Regions from separate parts of the Mycobacterium sp. DL genome, predicted to be linked through region 1. Evidence: riboswitches for the same ligand, from Rfam matches in the RefSeq annotation. Region 1 holds a riboswitch; the other holds the start of a gene.
The links. Region 1 has a riboswitch for thiamine pyrophosphate ahead of thiO (glycine oxidase ThiO). Riboswitches for the same ligand answer to the same signal wherever they lie in the genome.

Region 1 (9,186 bases):
CAACGTCATCGACGCGGTGTGCCGCGCACCGGTCGGGTTGCTGGCCGCCCACGACCTGCGGGCTCTCGACCACGTCAGGGGTGTCATGTGGTGACCCGGAGAGCATGACCGCGCCACGGCGCCCGGCCACGGGCGGGCAGGCCAGGGCCGAACGCACCCGCGCGGCGGTGATCGACGAGACCGTGCGATGCATCCTCGAGGAGGGGTTCGCCCCGCCCAGCGTCCGGCACATCACCGACCGCGCCGGGGTGACCTGGGGGGTGGTCCAGTACCACTTCGGTGACCTCGACGGGATCCTGATGGCCGTGGTCGATCAGGGCTTCGGCGAGCTGCTCGACACCCTGGCCGGGCTGTCGCCGGCGTCGTCGCCGGGCGCGCGGGACCGGGTTGCGTTGGTCGTCGACGCGGTGTGGCAGGCGTTCTCCAGCACGACCTCGCGAGCCGCGCTGGAGATTCTGATCTCCACCCGCGGTATGCGGGGCGCCGCGGTCAACGCGCACCTCGCCGAGTTGATGGCCAAGCTCACCGATCTCGGACGGCAGCTCGGCGAGGGGCTGGCCGCGCCCGACGCGACACACATCGGCACCCTCATCTGGAACACGCTGCGCGGGATCGTCGTTGCGCAGATGACCTGGCCCGAGCCGGTGGATCAGTCCCGGGATCTGCAGACGCTGGTTGATGTGGTGAGCACCTACATCGAACTCAGAACGTAGACATCGGCCGCACGCTGTTGGCGAGATCGACCAGCGCGTAGCGGTGAGCCTGGGTGGGTGCGACCCGGGCGAGGTTCCGCAGCGACGCCTCGACACCCAGCTGCAGGCCGTGTTCGGTGAACGGGAACCCCAGGATGTGGTTGGTGCTGGCGGTGTTGTCGGCCAGCCAGTCCATGGCGGTGCCGAGGACCAGGGCCCGGATCTGCAGCACCCGCGGCTCGGTGTCGGGCAACGCCTCCACCCGGCGGGCGGCATTGCGGATGTGCTGCTCGGTGACCTCGCTGGAGGACCGACCCGACAGCAGCGTCACCGCGCTCGTCAGCCGTGCGGTCGTGAAATGCCGCGAGGTCGCCGGGACTTCGTCGAGAGTGCGGACCGCCGCGTCGCGCTCGCCGGCCGCGGACAGCGCACGTGCCAGGCCGAAGCCGGCCGAGATGACGCCGCGGTCGGTGGACCACACGGTGTTGTAGAACTTGCGCTCGTCGGCGCTGCCGGCCAGCTCGGCGGTGGCGGCCAGCGCCATCTTCGGCGCCAGCTCGCCGGGGAGGGTGTCGAGGACCTCGGTGAAATGTTTTGTCGCCGAGTCGTAGTCGGCGGTGAGCAGCTCGGACACGGCGCGGAACCAGACCAGTCGCCAGCGCCAGCCGACCCGCTCGGCGAGTTCGTCGAGCTTGCGGGTGGCCTTGGCGACGTCGCCGAGGTCGAGCAGCGCCCGCGCCTCCATCAGCGGCAGCTCGATCGACTGCGACAGGTCGATGCCCTCGGAATCCAGCGACCCGTGGCGTGCGGCGCGCAGCGAATCCAGGGTCTGCACAGGCTGACTGAGCACCGTCGCGGACAGCACCGCGGCGCCGACATCGGTCGGGTCCAACAGCGGGACCTGCAGAGCCTTGACGATCTCCTGCGCGGTGAGCTTCTCCGAGTGCACCTGACCGTCGAGGTAGACGTCGGTGTGCGCCACCAGCAGGTCCACGCCGAACGTCGATCGTGACGGGCTGAACACCGTGGACAGACCGGGCCGCGGCATCCCGGTGTCCTGGGCCACCACCTCACGCAGCACGCCCAGCAGCTGGCTGGTCATCTCCTCGGCGCTCTGGAAGCGCCGCCGCGGGTCGGGGTCGATCGCGCGCCGCAGCAGCCTGCCGAACGAATCGTATTGGGTCAGAACCGGATCGTCCTCGGGCAGTCCGTCGACGTAGCGGCCCTTGCGCAGCCGCATGTGCAGCGTCAGCGCCGCCAGGGTGCGGCCCACCGTGTAGATGTCGCTGGCGACGGTCGGACCGGTGCGCACGATCTCCGGAGCCTGATATCCGGGAGTCCCGTAGAGATAGCCGAACGAGTTCACCGGGGAGACCGCGCCGAGGTCGATGAGTTTGAGCTGGTCCTCGGTCACCATGATGTTCTCGGGCTTGAGGTCGTTGTACACCAGGCCGTTGACGTGCAGATAGCTCAGCGCAGGAAGGATCTCGAGGGTGAACCCGATGGCCTCGGCCACCGGAAGCCGCGAGCCCTCGCTCTGCTTGAGCCGGGTCGCCTGTTTGAGCGAGGTGCCGCCGACGTACTCCATCACGATGTAGCCGACCGGGTTGCCGTGCTTGTCGTCGTGTTCGACGAAGTTGTAGATCTTGACGATCCCCGGGTGGGTCACCTCGGCCAGGAACTGCCGCTCGGCCATCGCGATCGCCTGCGCCTCGGCGTCACCGGAGTGCACCAGACCCTTGAGCACGACCGGACGGTCGTTGACGTTCTTGTCGAAGGCCAGATACACCCAGCCCAGGCCGCCGTGCGCGATACAGCCTTTGATCTCGTACTGGTCGGCGACGATGTCACCGGAGTTCAGTTGTGGCAGAAAGGAATACGAGCTGCCACAGTGCGGGCACCAGCCCTCCGACTGCGCCGGGCCCTCTTGTGACGACCGGCCGACGGGCCGCCCGCAGTTCCAGCAGAACCGCTTGGACTCCGCCACCACCGGATCGGTCATCAGCGCCGCCAGCGGGTCGACCGCGGGCACCCGTGGGATCTCCACCAGACCGCCGCCGAGCCTGCGGGTGCGTGACACCGTGCGCGTCAGGGTCGTGGGCTGGTCCTGGGGTTCGGTGTCGTTGGTCTGCACCGAGTCGTCATCGTCGTCGTCGAAGTTCGGCCGGAACACCGCCTGGGTGGCCATCGGACGCAGCGTCGACGCCGAATCGTCGCTGAGTTCGTTCAGGTCTGCGAAACTCGCGGGCTGAGTGCCCGGGTCGTCGGGGTCGTCGTCGTAGGTGGCCATCAGTCCGAGTACCTCGCAGCCGGCGGCGCCGGAGCGGGACCGAGCACCGTCAACCACTTGCGGTACAGCGTGTTCCAGGTGCCGTCCCGACGCACCCGCTCCAGCGTGCCGTTGACGTAGCGGACCAGACCGGTGTTCTCCAGGTTGACCCCGATCCCGTACGGCTCCGAGTTCAGTGAGGGGCCGACGATGTGCAGGTAGGGATCCTGGGACACCAGCCCGGCGAGGATCGAGTCGTCGGTGCTGACCGCGTCGACCTGGCGCTGCTGCAATGCGACCAGGCAGTCGGCCCACGTCACCGCTCCGACGATCAGCGGCGGCGGGGTGATCTGCTGGATCCGTTCCAGCGAGGTGGTGCCCTTGGCGACGCAGACCCGCTTGCCCGACAGGTCGGCCGAGGTCTGGATCGCCGAGTCCCGCGGCGCCAGGATCCGCTGGTCGGCGGTCAGGTACACCGTGGAGAAGTTCACCAGTTCCTTGCGCTCGCAGGTGATCGTCATCGTCTTGACCACGACGTCGACCTCGTTGTTCTGCAGCGCCTCGATCCGATCGGCCGACGACAGGATCCGGTACTCCACCTGTGACGGGGTCCCGAAGATGTCGCGGGCGATCTCGCCGGCGATGTCGACGTCGAAACCGGTGATCTCACCGGTGATCGGGTCGCGGAAGCTGAACAGGTTGCTTCCGATGTCCAGGCCGACGATCAGCCGGCCGCGCTCCTTGATGTTGCGGACGGCTTCGTCGGCCTCGGCGTCGGTGTCGAACGGGCGCAGGCTGACCCTCGGGTCGCAGTCGTCGTCGGCCACGGTCGGTGCCCGCGCCGGTTCGGGCGGCAGTTCCTCCATCCCGGCCGGTGTCGGCGGCGCCAGCGTGACACTCGGCGTCGGAACCATCGGTGCCGCCTGCGCGCACCCGCTCAGCAGCAGCATCGCCGCCGCGAGAGTCCCCAGGGTCCTGTTCATGTGCCTCGCCTACCGATATTCGCTCAGTCTCGGCCAGATGCCCAACGCCACGGCGATCGCCGCCGCGACACTGAGCGCCGCGGCGCCGACGGTCGCGCCCGAGAGCACCCGACGGGCGTTGGCGATGTCGCTGCGCAACTGGTTGCGGCTCTGTTCGATGCCCTTGGTCAACGCCTCGTCGAGTTTGTCGAAGGCGGGCGTGGCGTCGTCCTCGCCGACCCCGAGGGCGACCTGGGTGGCGGCCTGGTAGTTGCCGACCGCGATGTAGGCGCTGATCCGGTCATCAGCGGCCCGCCACCGGTCCAGCAGTTGCTCCGCGTCGGCCAGATCCGACTTGTCGATCGAATCGTCCTGCGCGAGGTAGCGCACCAGTTGCTCCTGCATCAGGTCGATCCGCTGGTAGTAGGACTGCTTGCGGACGTCCTCGTCGCCGCGCCTGATCAGCGACAGGGTTTCGTCGGCCCGTGCCTGCTGGGCGGTGATCGCCAGGTTGGTGACCGTCTTGAGGGACTCCGCCGCGGTGTTCTTGGCGCTGCGGCTGTCCGATGTGGAGATCACCAGCGCGGTGCCCACCCAGATCAACATGATCAGCACGGCCAACCCGCCGGCGACGAATCCGACATTGACCCGTCGTCGGGTGCGCTTGGCCAGCCAGCGGTTCGCGAACGCCCCGAACAGCAGCGTGGCCAGCACCACCAGGATCACCGGCCCGGGGATTCTGGTCGACGCGGTGGTCTCGGCGTCCACCCGCGCCGAGGTCTGCTCGTAGAGCCGCTGCGCGTCCGGCAGGATCTGCTGCTGCATCATCGACGAGGCCTCGGACAGGTAGGACGAACCGACGGGGTTGCCCGCTCTGTTGTTGGTGCGCGCCGTCTCGACCAGCCCGGTGTAGACCGCGAGCCTGGCGTTGATGCGTCCGAGCAGTTGGACCATCGGCTCGTCGGTCAGACCGCTCGACGCGCGCGTCACCGCGACCGACGCATCGGTGATCGCCTGCTCGTAGCGCTGTCGCACCGCCCGGGGTTCGACGCCGGCGATGAACGCGGTGGCCGCGGCGGCGTCGGCGACCGACAGCGTGGTGTAGAGCTGACCGGCGGCGAAGGACAGCGGCTCGGTGTGGTTGAGGACGGTGGTCAGCGCCTGCTGGCGGTCGTTGATCGTCGTCGACGTCGCGAACGCGCTTCCGATCACCAGCGCTGCCAACACAAAACCGATCGTCATGATGCGGCCGGGAGTGGTCCACAGGAACCACCAACGCGGATGCGCCGGGGTGGTGGGTGACCTGGACGCGAGAGGCTCGGTCGACGGATGCGCCAACTCCACAGTCACGTCTGCGCGGACCCCATCTTGGTCTCGATCTCCCCGGCCTTCGTACCGATTGACCCACACTCTATGAAAGAAGTCTAAGAGTTTCCCGTGCGACGTGTGCGCATTCGCGGGCGGCGACTTCCCCGATATCGGGATCTGTTCCCTATCCTGAACGCGTGCGCGGCGACGGTGACGGTTGGGTGGTCTCGGCCAACGGCGCCGCCTACTGGGGCCGACACGGCGCGGCCGGACTGCTGCTGCGGGCCCCCCGCCCCGACGGATCGGCCGCGGTGCTCCTGCAGCATCGGGCGATATGGAGCCACCAGGGCGGAACCTGGGGACTGCCCGGCGGGGCGCGCGACAGCCATGAGACACCCGAACAGGCTGCGGTGCGGGAGGCCCACGAGGAGGCCGGACTGCCCGCCGACCAGCTGACCGTGCGCACCACGGTGGTCACCGCCGAGGTGACCGGGTGGACCTACACCACCGTCATCGCCGACGCCGAGGAACTGCTGGACACGATTCCCAATCGGGAGAGCGCGGAACTGCGCTGGGTCGCCGAGGACGAGGTGGCCGATCTCCCGCTGCACCCCGGCTTCGCCGCGAGTTGGCAGCGGCTCCGCGACCTGACGGCCTCGATCCCGCTGACGTTCAACCACCAGAGCTGAGCAGCTCTTTCAGGTGCTCGGCGGCGGTCTTCGGATCGCCGGCCGCGGTGATCGCGCGGACCACGACGATCCGACGGGCACCGGCGGCCAGCACTTCGGGGACACGGGCGGCGTCGATTCCGCCGATGGCGAACCAGGGCTTGTCGGTGCCGACCGAAGCTGCTGCCCTGACCAGGTCGAGACCCGCCGCCGCCCGGCCGGGCTTGGTGGGTGTGGGCCAGCACGGGCCGACACAGAAGTAGTCGACCTGCTCTGTCGACGCGGCTGTCATCTGGTCGGCGTCGTGGGTGGACCGCCCGACGAGCGTGTCCCCGACGATGGTGCGGGCGACCGACAGCGGGAGGTCGTCCTGGCCGAGGTGCAGCACGTCGGCGCCGGCCGCCAGGGCGATGTCGGCGCGGTCGTTGACGGCCAGCAGCGCGCCGTGGCGGCGGGCCGCGTCGGCGATGACGGCCAGCGCCTCGATCTCCTGCCGTGCCTCCAGCGGGCCGAACCGCTGCTCGCCGGGTGATCCCTTGTCCCTGAGCTGGATGATGTCGACGCCGCCCGCCAGCGCGGCGTCGACGAATTCGGCCAGGTCGGCACGCTCGCGGCGGGCGTCGGTGCACAGGTACAGGGAGGCCGACTGCAGCCTGGCCCGCGTGGCGGAGTCACTCACACCACGAAACGCTAACCCCGTGCCGACGTAGGCTGGTAGCCGACCACACGGGAGTCCCGGGCAACGGGGACTGAGAGTGAGCGCGCCGCTCTTACCGTCACACCTGATCCGGGTCATGCCGGCGAAGGGAGCAGCGATGCCAGCGTTAGCCGTCATCGGCGGTGGCGTCATCGGGCTTTCGGTGGCGCGTCGCGCCGCTGCGGACGGCTGGGCCGTCCGGGTGCACCGCGCCGAACCCGGCGCGTCGTGGGTCGCCGGCGGGATGCTGGCGCCCCACAGCGAGGGATGGCCCGGCGAGGAGCGCCTGCTGCGGCTCGGGCTGGCGTCACTCGAGCTGTGGAAGCAGGGTTTCCTCGACGGACTGCCACCCGAGGTGGTGACCGCGCGCGAGTCGCTCGTCGTCGCCGTGGACCGGGCCGACGCCGCAGATCTGAAGACCGTCGGGGAGTGGCTGTCGGCTCAGGGGCATCCTGTGACGCTGACCAACGCCGCTCGCGACGTGGAACCCCTTCTTGCCCAGGGGATTCGGCATGGTTTCGTCGCCGAGACCGAGCTGGCGGTGGACAACCGGGCTGTGGTCGAGGCGCTCGCCGCGCACTGTGAGCGGCTCGGAGTGCAGTGGGCGCCCGCGGTCGGCGACCTGACCGAGACCCACTCCGCTGACGTCACCGTGATCGCCAACGGTATCGATGCGCCCTCCCTGTGGCCGGGCCTGCCGATCCGTCCGGTGAAGGGTGAGGTGCTTCGACTGCGCTGGCGCCGCGGGTGTATGCCGTTGCCGCAGCGGGTGATCCGGGCACGGGTGCACGGACGGCAGGTGTACATGGTCCCCAGGGAGGATGGTGTCGTGGTCGGCGCGACGCAGTACGAGCACGGCAGGGACACCGCACCGGCGGTGACGGGGGTGCGCGAACTGCTCGACGACGCGTGCGCGGTGCTGCCCGGCCTGGGCGAGTACGAGTTCGCCGAGTGTTCGGCCGGCCTGCGGCCGATGACCACCGACAACCTGCCCCTCGTGGGCAGGCTCGACGCGCGGACCCTGGTGGCAGCGGGCCACGGACGGTCGGGTTTCCTGCTGGCCCCGTGGACCGCCGAGGCGATCGCCGCCGAGCTCCGCGGCGAGCCGCTGCCCGAGACCGCATACATGGCAGGGGCATCGGCCCGATGAAGCTGACGGTGAACGACGAAGCGGTGGAGGTCGACGAACACATGACGGTGGCGGGGCTACTGGACCGGCTCGGAATTCCGGAGAAGGGCATCGCCGTTGCCGTCAATTGGTCGGTGATCCCGCGGTCACAGTGGCATACCGTGCTCGCTGACGGTGCAAAGGTGGAAGTGGTGACGGCGGTGCAGGGTGGCTGAAGTGTCAACCGGAAAGCTGAGTATCGCGGGTCGGGAGTTCGGATCACGGTTGATCCTGGGCACCGGCGGCGCGGCCAACCTCGCGGTGCTGGAGGCGGCGTTGATCGCCTCGGAGACCGAGCTGACCACCGTGGCGATGCGCCGGGTCGACGCAGAGGGCGGCACCGGCGTGCTCGAGTTGCTGGCCCGGATCGGCATCACCCCGCTGCCGAACACCGCCGGTTGCCGTGGGGCGGCGGAAGCGGTGATGACCGCCCAGCTGGCCCGCGAAGCGCTGCAGACCAACTGGGTCAAGCTCGAGGTCATCGCCGACGAACGGACGCTGCTCCCGGACGGCGTCGAATTGGTCAGGGCGGCAGAGCAACTGGTCGACGACGGATTCACCGTGCTGCCCTACACCAATGACGATCCGATCCTCGCCCGCCGCCTGGAAGCCGCCGGCTGCGCCGCGGTCATGCCGCTCGGGTCGCCGATCGGCACCGGACTGGGCATCGCCAATCCGCACAACATCGAGATGATCGTCGAGCAGGCGTCGGTGCCGGTGATCCTCGACGCCGGTATCGGCACCGCCAGTGATGCCGCTCTGGCGATGGAGCTGGGTTGCGACGCGGTGCTGCTGGCCACCGCGGTGACCCGGGCCGCCGATCCGGCCGTGATGGCCGCGGCGATGGCGGCCGCCGTCAAGGGCGGTTACCTGGCCAGGCAGGCGGGCCGGATCCCGAAGCGGTTCTGGGCGCAGGCGAGCAGTCCAGACCTGTGATGAGCGCTTGCGCGAAGAACCGATGACTCCGAGTACGAAGCGCTATGTCGCCCTGGGAAGTTCGATGGCGGCCGGACCGGGGATCCAGCCGCGGGTGCCCGGATCGCCGCGACCCGCGGGCCGGTCGGGCGCCAACTATCCGCACCTCGTCGCGGCGTCACTCGGCCTGGACCTCGTCGACGTCACCTACTCGGGGGCGACCACCGCGCACGTGCTGCACGAATCGCAGCGCAGCGCCCCACCCCAGGTGGATGCACTCGACGGCAGCGAGACGCTGGTGACGGTGACGATCGGCGGAAACGACATCGGATATGTGCCGATGCTGTTCGCGGCCGGACTGCCCCGGCCGGCGCGGTCGATACCGTTCCTCGGAGCGAAGCTGCGTGAGCTCCTCGATCCGGCGGCGCGCGACCGTGCCCTGGTCGAGGTCGGCGAGTCGCTGGTCGAGGTCGGGCGCACGCTGCGCCGCCGCGCCCCCGACGCTGC
Region 2 (9,186 bases), 830 kb from region 1:
GCCCGACGCAGCGGTCTGCGGTACGGCGCGCGAGTCCGTGACCATCTCGCCGCGCACCGCATGCTGCCGCTGCGGCCGACCGGTCTACTGGTGGATACCCGTGGTGCGGAAGCGGTTTCGGTACACGCCGGGTGACACACCGAGGTTGCGCCGGAATGTGCGTCGCATGGTGTCCGGGGTTCCGAACCCGGCGCGGCGGGCGACGGTGTCCTGGCTGTGGTCTCCTGTCGCGAGGAGGACCTTGGCCGCTTCCAGTCGGGCCTGCTCGACGAATCTGGCCGGTGTCATCCCGACCTGATCACGGAACATCCGCACCAGATGCCGCTCGCTGAGCGCGGCGCGGGTGGCCAACGAGGCGATGGAGTGGTCGGCGCCGGGATCGGCGATGACGGAATCCACGACCTCACGCAGCCCACCCACGACCGGGAACGCCGATTCGGCCCACACACTGAACTGCGCCTGCCCACCGGGTCGCTGCAGGAACACGACCATCCACCGCGCGACGCGGCGCGCCACCGCCGGGCCGTAGTCGCTCTCCACAAGGGCGAGCGCGAGGTCGATGCCGGCGGTGATGCCGGCGCCGGTGATGTAGCGGCCGTCCTGGACGAACAGCGAGTCCGGGTCCACCTTCACCTTCGGATAGTTGCGAGCAAGTTCCTGGCAGTGCGCCCAGTGGGTGGTCGCCCGGCGGCCGTCCAGCAGTCCGTGGGCGGCGAGAACGAATGCGCCGGTGCACACCGAGGCCACCCGGCGCGCCCGCGGCGCGAGGACGCGCACCATCTCCAGCGCATCGGGGACCGCATCGGGTGTCGGCTCTTCAGGGATGTCGTGCAGGCCGGGGGTGAAGGTGAACTCGGCCGGGACGCCGCCCGGCACCAGCAGGGTGTCGATCGAGTCGGGGACCTCGGCCAGCGAGACGTCCACGCTCAGCGAGGCGAACGCCGTTGTGCCGACCGCCGCTCCCGTCGGGGAGGCCAGCAGCACCCGGTAGGCGGCCCCGAAGTCGTTCGCGCGGGCGAAGATCTCCAGCGGTGCCGCGACGTCCTGCAGGGTCACCTTGTCGTATAACGCGAACACCACTGTTCTGGCGTTCTGCGCATGTCCTGAATCGCCGGCCATGTGTCCTGAACTGCCCTTCCATCGCCCCCGCGCGCCCGTCAGACGGCACGTTCGCGCACCTGGGGACAGTCCAACCATCGTCGAAGTCGGTCACATCTGCAGCACAAGTGGTCGCCACGGGAATAAGTCGACGCTCATCGGTGTTACGCGCTCCGTGACTGAACCAGCTGAACTGAGCCCCACGGACTGGGTCCGCGAACAGACCGCGCGCATTCTCGAACAGGGAACCACCGACGGCGTCGAGATCATGGACCGTCCAGTTGTCCTGTTCACGACCACCGGCGCCAAGTCCGGCAAGAAGCGCTACGTGCCGCTGATGCGCGTGGAGGAGAACGGCAAGTACGCGATGGTCGCGTCCAAGGGCGGCGACCCGCAGCACCCCTCCTGGTACCACAACGTCAAGGCGCACCCGCAGGTGACGGCGCAGGACGGCGAGACGATCGTCGAACTGACCGCACGCGAGGTGGACGGCGAGGAGCGCGCGCACTGGTGGGATCTCGCGGTGCAGGCGTACCCGCCGTACGCCGAGTATCAGACCAAGACCGATCGCCTGATCCCGGTGTTCGTCCTGGAGTAGTCGGGACGTCAGTCGCCGAACGCCTCAGCGGGAACCTCACGCTCGCCGGCACGGATGGCGGCGATGATGCGCTCTGCGACGGCGTCGGGTTGCAGGCCTTCCCGGAGTTTGGGCGCGGTACCGGCGATCGGGCGGTCCGCGAGGCCGGTCTCGGTGTGCGGCGGGCGTGCGTCGATCACGGTGACACCGGCGGCACGCAGCTCACGACTCAGCGCGCGGTCTGCGGCGGTCAAGGCCGCCTTGGACGCGGCATAAGCGGCCATGCCGGCAAGAGGCTGCTCGGCGACCACGGCGCTGATGTTGGCGATGAAACCACGGGACGCGGTGAGCGCCGGGAGCGCAGCCCTCATCAGCCACAGCGGTCCCAGCACATTGGTGAGGAACAAGTCTTCGATCACCGCGTCGTCGGTGTCGGCGAGGGACCCGAACGCGACGACTCCGGCTGCGTTGACCACACCGTCGATCCGGTCGTCGGCGCCCAGGGCTGCCTCGACGATCGACCTGCCTGCCTCCGCGTCGCGCAGATCCGCGGACAGCAGGGTCGCGTCGATGTCGAGTGATCGAAGGGCGCTCATGTCACGGCCGACCAGCGTCAGTCGGGCGCCCTGTTCGGCGAGTTGTGTCGCGATCCGGCGGCCGATGCCGCCGCTGGCCCCCACCACGACGATCGATGCGCCGTCGAGGACTCGGTCTGCCATGCCTCGAACGTACGCTTCCGGATGTGAGGCTCGAAGAAATAGCCCGCCAGGTGGCGTCCGCCGGCGTGTCCACCGTGCTCATCGACGGCCGGTCCGGTTCCGGCAAATCGACACTGGCAGAACACCTTCACCGTGTGTGGCCCACCAGTTCCGTGGTGCGCCTCGACGACATCTACCCCGGCTGGGACGGGTTGGACTGGGCGATCGAGCACCTTCGTACCGAACTTCTGGCGCCGCGCGCCGCCGGTCTTCCGGGACGCTGGCGACGCTGGAACTGGGACACCGGCGCCCCCGACGGATGGCACACCGTCGACCCTCACCGGCGGTTGATCGTGGAAGGGGTGGGGGCGTTGGCCGCGTCCCACCGCCCACTGGCGGAACTCGGGATCTGGGTCGAGACTCCTGACGATGTCCGCAAGCAGCGGGCCCTGGACCGTGACGGTGACACCTATCGGCCGCATTGGGATCGCTGGGCGGCCCAGGAAGAAACATTCCTCATTCGCGATGCTCCCCGCATCGCCGCCGACTACGTGGCAACCGAGGACGCCGACGGCCAGTCCTGGACGTTGACGCGGAATGAGTCCCGCCCGGCCTAGCGCCACAAACCTGCCTGCGCTAGCTTGGGAGCCGTAGAACCACACGGGAGCGCACACCGAGTGCGCTGAGAGGACAGCTGACCGGCTGTCGACCGTCGAACCTGACCGGGTAATGCCGGCGTAGGGAGATGAACGTGACACGTGCCCCTCACGTACCACCCAGCTGAGCCCGCGCTCGTTGCTGCTCGAAATTCACTTCAAAACACCAGCTTTCGCGCCGACCGCGCTGTCAGCGCATCGCCGTCCCCATGCACAAGGAGTCCCCATGGACGAGCAGAACACCGATCACAGGCCCGCAACGCGCTGGCGCGTCGTCGACATCGTGGTCGCCAGCGTGCTGGCGGTGGCCGCCGGCCTCGTCTTCGTCTTCTGGAACATCGCATCCAATCCCCTCTCCGCCCCGTTGATCGCCCTACTACCCGGCCTGCAGGGACTTGTCGGCGGTGGATGGCTGTTCGCCGGCGTGCTGACCGCACTGGTCATCCGCAAGCCCGGCGCCGCCCTGTACGGCGAACTGGTGGCGGCCACGGTGTCGGCGCTGGTCGGCAACCAGTGGGGTGTCATGACCATCGAATCGGGACTGGTTCAGGGCCTGGGCGCCGAACTGGTTTTTGCGGTGTTCCTCTACCGACGCTGGAACCTGCCGGTGGCCGTCCTGTCGGGCGCGGTCGCCGGAGTGGCGCTGGCCATCAACGAGCTGATCATCTACTACCCCGGATCGACAACGGCTTTCGCCGTCATCTTCACGGTGTCGGCAGTGGTCTCCGGTGCGCTCATCGCCGGCGTGCTGTCGTGGTTCGTGGTCCGCGGGCTGGCGAAGACCGGCGCTCTCAGTCGATTCGACTCCGGCAGAGTAGCGAGTCCTGCCGCACGATGAGCCCGAGATCGGTTCCGTCCACCGACGGGGTTGCGGTGACGGCTCACCGGTGGGGCTGGCAGCACGCCGGGCAGAACCGTTGGGCGGTAAGCGATCTGGACCTTCGCATCGACCCCGGCGAACGGGTGTTGCTGCTGGGGGCGTCGGGGTCGGGCAAGTCGACCCTGCTGCAGGGCCTGGCCGGGCTGCTCGGCGGTTCCGAAGAAGGCCATGAGTCCGGACGCCTGCTCGTCGACGGGGTGCGTCCAGCCGAGAATCGAGCACGGATCGGGATGGTGTTGCAAGACCCGGACTCCCAGGTGATCCTGTCCCGCGTCGGTGACGACGTGGCGTTCGGAATGGAGAACTTCGGCGTGCCACTTGAGGACATCTGGCCGCGTGTTCGCCAGGCGCTGCACTCGGTGGGCCTGGAGCTTCCGCTGCCGCAGGACACCGCCCACCTTTCCGGCGGGCAGAAGCAACGCCTGGCCCTGGCGGGTGTACTCGCGATGAATCCCGGTCTGCTTCTGCTCGACGAGCCGACCGCCAACCTCGACCCGACCGGCGTCATCGAGGTCCGCAATGCCGTGGCCGCCGCCGCTGACCTCGCCGGTACCACCGTCGTCGTCGTCGAACACCGCACCAAGGTCTGGCTTCCCGTCATCGACCGCGTCATCGTTCTCGGCCCCGATGGCGACATCATCGCCGACGGCGCGCCGGAGGACACGATTCGACGGGAACGTGACCATCTCGTGCGGTCCGGAATCTGGGTGCCCGACGCGCCCGTCCCCCGCATCGTCCGCACCGCAGCGCCCGCGTCGGAACCGTTGTTGACGGCAACCGATTTGTCGGTGGGTTACCGCTCTGGGCCGCAGGTGCGAGGCGGACTCGACTTCGCGATCGCCCGGGGGCGAGTCACGGCGGTCACCGGACCCAATGGTGCCGGAAAGTCCACGTTGGCCCTCACACTGGGAGGTCTGCTGCCACCCCGAGGCGGCACCCTCGAGGCACAGCCGGACTTCGCACCGTCGCCGAAGAATCGTCAGCCCGTTCGATGGCGGTCCAAGGAACTCCTCACCCGCATCGCGAGCGTCTTCCAGGATCCGGAGCATCAGTTCCTGGCTGCCACCGTTCGCGAGGAGATCTCCCTCGGACCGAAAGCGCTGCAACGCGACAAGGCCGAGATCAGCTCGCTCGGAGACGCTCTGCTCGACAGGCTGCGCCTGACGCACCTCGCAGACAGAAGCCCCTACACGCTCTCCGGCGGCGAGAAGAGGCGACTGTCCGTCGCGACCGTCCTGATGACCCGACCAGGCCTGATCGTCCTCGACGAACCGACCTTCGGGCAGGATCGCCGTACCTGGTCCGAACTCCTGAACCTGCTGGCCGAGATCGCCGACGAGGGCACTGCCGTGGTCGCGGTCACCCACGATGCCGAGTTCGTCGAACTGCTGGCCGACGACCGGATCGAACTTCGATGACATCGGCCGTCGCCGCCCCGCCCCATGCTGCTCGACCCAGCATCAACCCGGTGGCCAAACTGGCGACCGCAGCAGTCATCGCCCTGACGCTGGTGCTCAGCGTCGATTGGGTCTCCGCGCTCACCGCGCTGCTGTTGGAGATCCCGCTGTTCATTGCGCTCGGAGTTCGTCTGCGTGCCTTCCTGATTCGCGGCGCGCTGATCACCGTCGCGGCGGCGCTGACGGCCCTGACCAATCTGCTGTACGGCGAGGTGCGCGGTACCGTCCATTGGCACTTCCTGCTGATCAACGTCAGCGACGGATCCATCGAACTCGCACTCGCGATGTTCCTGCGGGTCTTGGCGATCGCGCTTCCCTCGGTCCTGCTGTTCGTCGATGTCGATCCGACCGAACTCGCCGATGGCTTGGGACAGACACTCAAACTGCCCGCCCGGTTTGTGGTCGGAGCGCTGGCCGGAATGCGACTTGTCGGACTGTTACAGCAGGATTGGCAGTACCTGGGCTACGCGCGCAGAGCACGCGGGGTCGCCGACCACGCCCGACTGCGACGTTTTCTCGGTCAAGCCTTCGCACTGCTGGTCTTTGCGCTGCGGCGCGGATCCAAGCTTGCGACCGCGATGGAGGCACGGGGCTTCGGCGCCTATCCGACCCGCACCTGGGCGCGGCCCTCGTCATTCGGGCTGCGGGAGTTCGCCCTCATCGCCGCCGGGGTGGGCATCGCAGCCGCCGCCGTCTCCGTCTCCATCGCGTTCGGCACCTGGCACTTCATCGGCGGGCGCTGATGCTTCCCGCTAGGCCATCGGATGACGCTCGGCGAAATCCCACACGATCGCGCTGGCGTCGGGACCGGCGCGATCGGTGTACAAGCCGTCGCTGTCGGGGCCCGGCCACGCGTGCCCCATCTCCTGCACGAAGTACGACTCGACAATCGAGTTGCCCTCCGGCGCAGTGACAGTCGTGTGGGTATACGCATGCCGGCCGGGAACGGACGGCACCGTGCCGGTTTCCTCGACGAGCGGCAGGCTGTCATTCAGAAGGCCGTCGTCGACAAGATCACCGACCGCAGTCCAGTGCTCGACCAGACGTGCCCCGACAAGGGGCGGAACGACGTCATCGTCGGCGCCCTGGAATACCAGCAGCGGCACCTGCCGGGCACGCTCGCCCATCTGCGACCACGCCTGGCGTGCGGTGTACTGCGGTGCCGTGGCGTCGGGGTCCTCCGGATCCACCTGGTTCAACCCGTACTCACCCCCGGCGACCGACGTCGCCGTCGCGAACACATCGGGGTAGGTCGCGGCGAGGATCAGCGCGGTACCGGCACCCGAGGATGCCCCGGCGACGTGCACCTGGGCCGCATCGGCATTGAACTCCTCGATCACCTCCCCAGCCACCCCGGCGAGCAACGCGGGGTCGCCGGTGTGGCGATGCTGCTCCCGGGGATCGGCCGAGTTCCAGCAGTTGACCGCGCTACGGAACATCCGCTGCGTCGGGTACACGACGATGAAGCCCTCGCGGTCGGCCAGGCTGTTGAACTGGGTGGTGGACTTCATGGAATTCCAGCCGTAGCCGGTCATTCCGCACCCGTGGATCGCCATGATCACCGGTAACGCAGTCGTGCCGTCGTACTGCGGCGGAAGGTGGACCTGATAGCGCACCGATCCGGCATCGCCGTCGTAGACGCGATTGTGGTCACCCTCCCCCATCCACCAGGGAAGGCCGTACTGGAACGCTGCCGTCGCGGCGCCCGCCACGCTCACCAGGACGCCGACGATTCCGGAGACGATCCACGGCCATCGCCGACGTCTGCGAGGAGCCTCGAATCCGCTAGACACCAGTGGAAAGCTGTTGCAGGACAGCATGGGCGGCGGTGATCCGGGCGGGGATGGGGAAGTTCTTGTTCGCGAGCATCACGATGCCGATCCGCTGGTCTGGCACGAATGCGGCGTACGCGCCGAAACCGTTGGTGGACCCCGTTTTGTTGAACAGCGTGGGACCCGCCGCAGGTTGCCCGGTCAGAACCGTCACAGGGTTCGACTGCATCGCCATGTCCGGTGAATTTCCGGCCAACAACTGGTCCAGGCTCACCGGGTACGGGTACCGTTCCCAGCCCAGTCCCTGGACCATGTCGTTGACCTTGAAGTACCCGGTGTGCGTTGCCTCGACTGCTTCGCGCATCGGCGCCTCCAGGCCACCGGGCGCGATGTTCGCTTCGACGAAACGGAGCATGTCCGCCGCGGTGGACTTCACGCCGTAGGCCTCGGCGTCGAGAACGCCGGGGCTCACCCGGGTCGGTACGTCGTCGGCGTCGTAACCCCAGGCGTAGCCGTCGATCTGGGACTGCGGCACCTCGATGTAGCTGCGGCTCAGCCCGAGTCTCGGGAAGACCTGGCCCTGGAGCAGGTCGGTGAAACTGCTGTTCATGGAGATCGCGGTGACGCGGCCGAGCAGTCCGATGCTGGGGTTGGAGTACCGGCGTTGTTCGCCGGGGGCGGCATCAGGTGTCCACTGCTGGAAGTAGGTCTGCATCTGGGCGTCATCGGTGACGTCCGTCGGGAACTGCAGCGGCAACCCACCGGCGGTGTAGGTTCCGAGATTCAGCAGGGTCGCTTTGTCGATCGCGCGCCCCGCCAACTCCGGCAGGTACGTGCCGGGGTGCTCGTTGAGTGAGATCCGTCCGAGTGCCTGTGCGTAGGTGGCTGCGGTCGCGGTGAAAGTCTTGGACAACGAACCGATCTCGAAGATCGTCTCGGATGTCACCGGGGCCGCACTCTGCCGCGACGCGACTCCGTAGGTGAAGTGGTGCTGACGGCCGTCGACCGTCACCGCGACGGCCATCCCGGGTATGCCGTATTCGGCCAGCAGCGGTCCGAACGCTTCGTCCACCGCCGCGGCGACGGCATCAGGACGTGCGGCGGCAGGTCCCGCGATGGACATCGCACACAGCACGACTACCGACAGCAGTGCCGTGACCGCCCTGGTGATGATTCGCAACTGAAAACTCCTCTGCACTCGTGCTTTCCGTCAGATTCGCCGTCGACGTTCCCGCTCGATGACAAGCTCGGCCAGGCGCAGACCTCGCTCGACCGGTGCCGCATCGACGCCGATCGCCAGTGCGCTGAGCATCCCGTCGTAGATCAGCGCGATGTCGCCTGCCGCGCGACACGGATCGCGAAGTCCGGCTGCCTCGGCCAGTGACGTGAGCCGGGTGATCACAAAACGCTTGTGCTCGACGGCCGCACTGATGCCGGCGTGGCCCTGCGGCAGCTGTGCTGCCGCGGCGACGTGGGCACATCCTCGCCGCACATCCGAATGACGCGCCCACTCATCGGTGGCGCCGAAGATGGCCAGCAGTCGGTCGACCGGGCTGGTCGCCGCATCGATCTGAGATTCCCACAGCGTGCGGAAGCGCTGGTCGCGGTCAGTGAGGTACGCGGCGACGAGGTCGTCCTTGCCGCTGAAGTTCTTGTAGAGCGATCCGGTGGCCACGCCGGCCCTCGAGACGACGGCGTCGACACCGGTGGCCGCAATTCCGTTGGCGTAGAACAACTCGTCGGCGGCACGCAGCAGGCGTTCGCGGGCGGGTTGCCGAATCGGTGGCATGCTGACAGTATAGGTCGAGTGCAACGATCGTTCTACTCGCTGGTGGCGTCGGGTGCCGCGCTGATCGCGTGCTGCTATGGGTTCGCGCGCTTCGCGTACGGGTTGTTCACGCCGGTGCTCACCGAAGAGTTCGGCCTCAGTTCCACGCTTGTGGGCACCATCGCGGCCGGAAGCTATGTCGGCTACTGCGTCGCGATCATCGCCAGCGCGACGTTGACCAGACGTCTCGGACCACGGTTGGTGGCGATCGGCGCGGGAG

Region 2: another riboswitch for thiamine pyrophosphate. It lies ahead of ABDC78_RS28730 (ECF transporter S component); the one in region 1 lies ahead of thiO (glycine oxidase ThiO).

What each region holds. Positions count from the first base shown of each region.
Region 1 covers NZ_CP155796.1:622,050-631,235, forward strand. Annotated here, with positions in the region: gene ABDC78_RS02955 (dihydrodipicolinate reductase) at 1-94, shown strand, start outside; gene ABDC78_RS02960 (TetR/AcrR family transcriptional regulator) at 105-713, shown strand; gene ABDC78_RS02965 (serine/threonine-protein kinase PknG) at 703-2,982, opposite strand; gene ABDC78_RS02970 (glutamate ABC transporter substrate-binding protein) at 2,982-3,944, opposite strand; gene glnX (protein kinase G-activating protein GlnX) at 3,954-5,273, opposite strand; gene ABDC78_RS02980 (NUDIX hydrolase) at 5,429-5,920, shown strand; gene thiE (thiamine phosphate synthase) at 5,904-6,578, opposite strand; TPP riboswitch at 6,616-6,725, shown strand; gene thiO (glycine oxidase ThiO) at 6,715-7,746, shown strand; gene thiS (sulfur carrier protein ThiS) at 7,743-7,940, shown strand; gene ABDC78_RS03000 (thiazole synthase) at 7,942-8,700, shown strand; gene ABDC78_RS03005 (SGNH/GDSL hydrolase family protein) at 8,723-9,186, shown strand, end outside.
Region 2 covers NZ_CP155796.1:6,026,228-6,035,413, forward strand. Annotated here, with positions in the region: gene ABDC78_RS28705 (DJ-1/PfpI family protein) at 1-135, shown strand, start outside; gene ABDC78_RS28710 (GlxA family transcriptional regulator) at 85-1,119, opposite strand; gene ABDC78_RS28715 (nitroreductase family deazaflavin-dependent oxidoreductase) at 1,274-1,696, shown strand; gene ABDC78_RS28720 (SDR family NAD(P)-dependent oxidoreductase) at 1,705-2,394, opposite strand; gene ABDC78_RS28725 (hypothetical protein) at 2,418-2,990, shown strand; TPP riboswitch at 3,024-3,134, shown strand; gene ABDC78_RS28730 (ECF transporter S component) at 3,256-3,867, shown strand; gene ABDC78_RS28735 (ATP-binding cassette domain-containing protein) at 3,864-5,327, shown strand; gene ABDC78_RS28740 (energy-coupling factor transporter transmembrane component T) at 5,324-6,109, shown strand; gene ABDC78_RS28745 (PHB depolymerase family esterase) at 6,119-7,159, opposite strand; gene ampC (class C beta-lactamase) at 7,152-8,261, opposite strand; gene ABDC78_RS28755 (TetR/AcrR family transcriptional regulator) at 8,349-8,927, opposite strand; gene ABDC78_RS28760 (MFS transporter) at 8,946-9,186, shown strand, end outside.